3 regions of the Dehalogenimonas loeffleri genome follow, and region 2 is predicted to be linked to each of the others. Evidence: riboswitches for the same ligand, from Rfam matches in the RefSeq annotation. Region 2 holds a riboswitch; each other region holds the start of a gene.
What was found. Region 2 has a riboswitch for molybdenum cofactor ahead of V8247_RS02395 (cytochrome c). Riboswitches for the same ligand answer to the same signal wherever they lie in the genome.
Positions count from the first base shown of each region.

Region 1: it holds a riboswitch for molybdenum cofactor, as region 2 does, so the genes downstream of both, V8247_RS05675 (molybdopterin-binding protein) here and V8247_RS02395 (cytochrome c) in region 2, are expected to answer to the same signal.
Region 3: it holds a riboswitch for molybdenum cofactor, as region 2 does, so the genes downstream of both, moaA (GTP 3',8-cyclase MoaA) here and V8247_RS02395 (cytochrome c) in region 2, are expected to answer to the same signal.

Region 1 is NZ_CP146612.1:1,091,977-1,094,241, forward strand. Features, by position in the region: gene pdxS (pyridoxal 5'-phosphate synthase lyase subunit PdxS) at 1-248, shown strand, start outside; molybdenum cofactor riboswitch at 316-452, shown strand; gene V8247_RS05675 (molybdopterin-binding protein) at 933-1,139, shown strand; gene V8247_RS05680 (DHA2 family efflux MFS transporter permease subunit) at 1,169-2,265, opposite strand, start outside.
Region 2 is NZ_CP146612.1:476,589-478,853, forward strand. Features, by position in the region: gene nrdR (transcriptional regulator NrdR) at 1-278, opposite strand, end outside; molybdenum cofactor riboswitch at 780-919, shown strand; gene V8247_RS02395 (cytochrome c) at 1,016-1,600, shown strand; gene V8247_RS02400 (hydrogenase small subunit) at 1,661-2,265, shown strand, end outside.
Region 3 is NZ_CP146612.1:1,660,610-1,662,874, reverse strand. Features, by position in the region: gene moaC (cyclic pyranopterin monophosphate synthase MoaC) at 1-239, opposite strand, end outside; gene moaA (GTP 3',8-cyclase MoaA) at 245-1,234, opposite strand; molybdenum cofactor riboswitch at 1,260-1,380, opposite strand; gene V8247_RS08545 (leucyl aminopeptidase) at 1,447-2,265, opposite strand, start outside.

The sequences.
Region 1 (2,265 bases), 620 kb from region 2:
GCGGTATTGCAACCCCGGCTGATGCAGCGCTTATGATGCAACTCGGAGCTGAGGGTGTTTTTGTCGGCTCCGGTATTTTTAAATCGGCGGACCCGTCCAAGCGTGCCAAAGCCGTGGTTAAAGCCACTACTCACTATCAGGATGCGGCTATCATCGCCGAAGTTTCAGAAAACCTGGGTGAGGCGATGCACGGTTTGGAAATCGGCCAGATACCTGTCGACCAGCTGATGGCCAAAAGGGGCTGGTAGGCCGTTCCTTCCCCCATTCGTTGACAGCTATTAGTATTTGGTTTAGAATCTACTAACTTCCGCCGGAAAGGCGGCAACTCTTCGAGTTGCGGTAACCTACCGCGCAAGTCATGGTTCCGTGACCGGTGAACCGAAAGGTTCCAAGGGTACAGGTGGAAACGCCGGTGCCTCCCGTATTTGGAAAGGAGAGCCGATGAAAAGAATCTATTCGTGTGTGGAGATGCCTATTTCGTAGGTGTCTCCTTTTGTTTTCATTGGTTTCATTTGAGACCTTTCCTGATATGCCGGAGAGTTGCCTCTGTGCGGCGCAAGAAATAATGCGCGGAGGTTTATTTCAGGGAGCGGAACAGGGCGATTGCAGACGGTTACCGCAAGTCTCCCGATTATGCCGAGTACCCTCCCGGCGGACATCGGTTGTAGCAGAGGTAATCAGCTGCCAACACTGACTTGTCAGGTTGGGAATTTAACTTGTTTACAGTCAATTATCAGCAGGGAACTCTATTATTCAAGGCACCGGCATGCCTCGGGATAAGTAAGACATCAGGATTTCTGCTGGAGCAAATTCACGCTCGTTCCGCTCCCCACTCTTCAGCCCTCTGGAATAACAATTTCAATCGCAGCCGGTTCAAAATCATATACTATGGTGTATAATAGTGACATATGAAACTTGGCGGGAGGATTATTATGATCAGCGCTCGAAATCAATTCAAAGGCACGATTAAAAACGTTAAATTAGGCACGGTGATGGCTGAAGTCGTTGTTGAAGCCGGCGGGATGGAAATTGTCAGTTTAATTTCCCTCGCTTCCGTTGAATCAATGAATCTCAAAGTCGGTGATACGGTAACTACCATTATCAAATCAACCGAAGTAATGGTTGCTAAGGAACTTTAACGTCGGCGGTTTTGATTATGGTGGCTGGCTTAAGCTGCTGCCGTTGTGGTGCGCCTCGGGTGATAATTGATAAATAACGCCGCCGCCGCTCCGGCGATGCAAACCCACATGGCTACCGTCATGGCGGAACTTAACGCCAGAGAGAACTGCTCCGTCATCACCTGACTGATCAGCGTTTTTAAAAATTCCGGAGCGTCCGAGGTGACCGCTCCAGCCATTCCGCCTTCGCTCACGCCCTTCAAAATGGCGTCCTTGGCCGTTTGCGGCATAAAAGGGATACCTTCAAAAAAGATCCTCAGGTTGTTGACCATGTTGAATTGAAGCACTGCCCCCAGCACGGTAATCCCCAGCGTGGCACCAACCTGGCGCATGGTGGTCAGAATCCCGGAAGCCGTTCCGGAACGGGCCAGCGGAGCGGAGGCCATTACCACCGATGAGAGGGGGGCCATGACCAAACCCAAACCCAAACCGGCTAATCCCAGCGGCCAGGCCATCATTGCGGCGGGGACCTCCGGGTTTATTTGCGCCAACAGTGAGAAGGCCAGTGCCACCATTACCATGCCGGCAGACATCAGAAAACGCATCTGCAGGCGGTCTGCCAATCGTCCGGCCACCGGCGAAATAATCATTAAGGCTAATGATAGCGGTAGCACCACCAGCCCAGCATCCATCGGGGAGAAATCCCTGATCGCCTGAAGATACATCACTGAAAGAAATATCAAGCCTACCAGGCAGAACATAACAATTAATCCCAGAATGTTGCCAGCGGTAAAGGAGATGTTGCGGAAAAACACCAGGGGTATCAGGGGTGTGCGGGCTTTCGCTTCAATTACCAAAAATGCCGCCGCCGCGATGATGCCGGCACCGAATAATCCCAGCGTCACTACCGAAGTCCACCCCAGTGCTTGCCCCTCAATCAGTGCAAAGCTAATGGCACCTAATGCGATGGTGGCGGCGATGATACCCGGAAAATCAATCCTCCGAGTGGCGTTGGGGTCACATGATTCGGGTACTATTTTAAACGCAGCCACCAGTGCCGCGATACCCAGCGGGATATTTATCAGAAACACCCATTGCCAACCCAGTGTCCCCACCAGCAGGCCGCCGATGATCGGGCCCAGTGCGG
Region 2 (2,265 bases):
AGTTCCGCCTCAATTTCATCGGCCAGTTTGTCCACCGTACCGACCGGCATCGGGCGCTTTTCCAGCGCCTTGTGCAGACCGCCCAGGAGCTTGTCCTTGCTCCATTCCTCCCGGCGGCCGTCCTTCTTTATTACATAGACGGCGGTCGGCTGGATACGTTCATAGGTGGTGAAGCGGTAGCCGCAACCCAAACACTCCCGGCGGCGGCGGATGCCGTCTTCCACGTCACGGGAATCCACGACCTTGAGCTCATTCTGCAGGCAGTTGGGGCAATTCATACCATGTAAATCCTAATCACCAATTTCTAAATCCCAAATAAATCCTAAGTTTCAAATATCAAATTTCCAAAATATTTTTTGATTTTGTATTCTGACATTGTTCAGAAGTTACATAATGGATATTAGAAATTGTTTTCTCAAACACCATCTATTGTGTCGCCTGTGTAATGTACCACCAGATATAGTGGTTGTCAATAGGTAAATCGTCCTATTTTTCAAAGCCGGCAACGACAGCACGGAAAATATATTTTGATTTTGACCTCGCCGCGCAGGGTAATATAATTTTTACTTAAGAGACAGATATGTGTGGGTTTAATAACGGTACTAACTTCCTTTCCAAGCCAGCGACGGCAGCGCGGAATACTATTTGTATTTTGTTCTCACCGCGCCGGGTAATATAATTTTACTTAAGCGAAGAATATGTATGGATTTAATAACGGTACTAATCAATCATTGACAGTGTTAAAACAGCGGTGTTACAATCTCCCCGATTTCGCATGGTGCGCGATGCCTCTTCGAGTTCCGGTATCTAACGTCAGGTCAGTGATCACGATGCCGGTGCCGAAAAGCCGCAAGGCTTTGAGGGTGTGGGTGGAAACGCCGACACCTCCCGATTGGAAAGGAGAGTCTGGTCATGCATAAAAATATGATATTTGAAGACGCCCTCAGATGAGGCGTCTTTTTTATTTCCCGGAAGTTGTCCCAACCAACAAACTAGACACAGGAGAGGTGAATTAATGAAACACAAAAAAGCCCTTTACGCGGTTTTCGCCTGTCTGCTGGTGCTGTTACCGGTTTTAAGTGCCTGTACCCAGGACACCGAGGAACCAGCGCCGACAACGACCAACCCGCCCAATAATGAAGAGGCCCTGTTGCCCGAGACTCCGGGAATTGACGCAACACTGGTCTATGCCAGTCAGTGCGCTTCCTGCCACGGCACTAATCGCCAGGGCGGCGTCGGCCCCGGTTTAACCAAGAATATCACTATTGCCTACCTGAGTCAGTGGGTACCGACCCACCGCACCGGCGTCCAACTGGACCCGCGTCTGGCCAATTCCCTGATTAACTGGTTGAAGGTTAATTCCACCGTTTCCACCGTCCCCCAGCCCACCGAACCGGCTTTCGTGTACGCCCTTAACTGTACCGTCTGCCACGGTGCTACCCGTTCCGGCGGCAACGGCGGCCCGTCTATTAAACCGGATAACCTGACCCGGCTGACCGAAGGCTTCCTGGCGATTTTCCTCCAGGGGCATTACAAAGGCGTAGACCTGGTTCAGGATCAGCGGGATGCCCTGGCTGAATGGCTGAAAGCTACCCCGTAGGTTCCGCCCGGATCAAATGACATTGAACGATAAATAAGTTCCTACTCTAAAGGAGATAAAATGGATATTGCTAGCCTGAGAAAACCTGAACTGACCCGCCGGGATTTCATGAAAGTCGCCGGTATGACCGCCGCCTACTTCGGCATCAGCCAGGCGCTGACGCCCCAGATTGTCCAGGCATTGGAGAATAATGCGGGTAAGGCTGCGGTTATCTGGCTGGAAGGCCAGAGCTGCACCGGTTGTACCGAGTCCTTCCTTAATAACCTGGAACCCAGCGCCACCTCCATCCTGCTGGATACCATCTCGCTGCGTTACCACGAAACTGCCATGGCGGCTTCCGGCCACCAGGCTGAGGCCGCCCTGCAGGCGACGATCGCCGAGGGCGGTTATGTCCTGGTTATTGAGGGCTCAATCCCGCTGGCGGAAGACGGCGCGTTCTGCACCGTGGCCGGCAAACCCTTCACCGAAATCGTCCGCGAGACCGCCAAGAACGCCGCCGCTATCATCTGTGTCGGCGCCTGCGCCACCTACGGCGGCATCCCCCGCTCCGGCCCGACCGATGCCGTGGGTTACTTGTTCCGCGGCAAGGAACTGCATCACTACTTTGATGATGTCGGTGCCAAGCCGGTCATCAATCTGCCGACCTGCCCGCTCCATAACGAACG
Region 3 (2,265 bases), 590 kb from region 2:
ATTAGCAAAGGGTGACATAACGGGATTAATTCCGGCGTTTGTTTAACCGCCATGATACCGGCGATACGCGCCGTGGCCAGGACGTCACCTTTTTTTATCTGGTTCTCCCTGATCAGACGCAGCGTTTCCGGCTTCATACGGATAAAAGAGACGGCCGTTGCCCGCCGGTTGGTGACGGCCTTGGCGGTCACGTCCACCATATGAGCCTGACCGTTTTCGTTCACGTGTGATAATTCCATCAGCATCAGCCCCCGATCTGCCTCATCTGCCGGCCGCCCACCGCCATTTCCTCCAGATTGTGCCGTTCCGGTTTCGCCATGACGGCTTGAAGCAGCAGGTCTTTGATATCCTGCTCGGTACCGCCCCTGCGTATAACGTTTTTTAAGTCTAATTCAGTATCATTCAACAAGCAAGGGCGCAATTTGCCGTCGGCAGTCAGCCGTAATCGGTTGCATTGTCCGCAAAAACGATGGCTGATAGGCCGGATAAACCCGATAGTCCCCTGGCCGGATCCGAAACTGTAATAGTTCGCCGGCCCGGCGCCGCTGATACAGCATGCCCAGAGTTGTCCATTTTCGGCTTCAATCCTATCCTTGATTTCCGCGACCGATAGAACCTTGGAATTGTCAGAACCCTCAAACGGCATATATTCAATAAAACGTACATGCCAGCCTTCATATTTGGCTTTTTGGGCGAAACTCGTTATCTCGTCGTCGTTAATGCCCGGCATGACCACCATGTTAACCTTGATGGGGGACAACCCGACGCGATGGGCCTCTTCAATTCCTTCAAACACCCGGTCCAGTTGTTCACCACCGGTTATCCGGGCGAATCTGTCCGGTAAAAGAGAATCCAGAGATACATTGATGCGTTTCAAGCCGGCCTTTTTCAGGTCAGCCGCCTGGGTTTTGAGCAGCGTGCCGTTGGTTGTCAGTGAAACATCATCAATATTAGGTATGACTGTTAAAAGTTTAATCAAATTGGACAGCGCCGGACGGACCAGAGGTTCGCCCCCGGTCAACCGGATGTGCCTGACTCCCATACTTGCGGCTACGCGGGTCACGGCAGCAATTTCTTCGTAAGAAAGTATGTCGTTGTGAGACAGATGATCCAGTCCGCCGTCGGAACAATATACGCAACGCAGGTTGCAGCGGTCAGTCACCGAAATTCGGAGATAATTAATGCGCCGGTTATAGGCATCTAAAGTGCCGGTAATGCAACTGGCTTCAGTCACGACTAAAAAAGCCTCCAAAAGAGGCGGCTGAATATTCCGCCCTTCTTTCCAAATACGGGAGGTGCCGCCGTTTCCAACGACGCCCTAAAGGTCGTCGGCCATGCCGTTTGGGATTAGGCCTAACGACTCGAAGGGAAACTAGATATATTCTATCACCCGGTACTAGTACCCGGCAAATACGATTATTTTCCCGCTTGAATCAATTTAAAATTTTAGACTGGGATCAGCATTTCCGCCAGATTAACCAGTGTCGCTACCGGCACGCCGCTGCTGCCTTTGGTCAAGTGGCCTTTTTCCTTATCCCCCCAGGCGGTACCGGCGATATCCAGGTGAACCCATGGTGTCTGGGGATTGATGAACTCTGACAGAAACAGTCCGGCGGTAATGGTGCCGGCAGGGCGGCCGCCGACATTTTTAATATCGGCATAATCACTCTTGTATTGGTCGCGATATTCATCCCAGCCCGGCAACTGCCAGACGCGTTCGCCGGCGCTTTCACCGGCTTTAATCACTTTTTGCAACAGGGCTTCGTTATTAGTCACCGCTGCGGAAGCCTGAGTACCCAGAGCAATAATTACCGCTCCGGTCAGCGTAGCCACGTCAATCAGGGCTTTCGGATTTTCCCGATCAACAAACGTCAAAGCATCGGCCAAAATCAATCGTCCCTCAGCGTCGGTTGAAATAACTTCAACCGTTTTGCCGCTGTACATCTTGAGCACGTCGCCGGGCTTGAAGGCCCCGCCGTCCGGCATATTTTCGGTAGCAGGTACTGCGGCGATAACGTTCAACGGCAATTTCAAGCGGCCGATGGCACTCATGGCGCCGATTACCGATGCGCCGCCGCTCATATCAAATTTCATCTCCTCCATTTTTTCGGACGGCTTGATGGATATGCCGCCGCTGTCAAAGGTCAGGCCTTTACCTACCAAACCGAGGTCCCAATCGTTTGCAGTACGTCCTTTGTAACGGATGACAATCAGTTTCGGTGGATTAACGGCTGATGACCCGCTGGATACCCCCAGCAGTCCGCC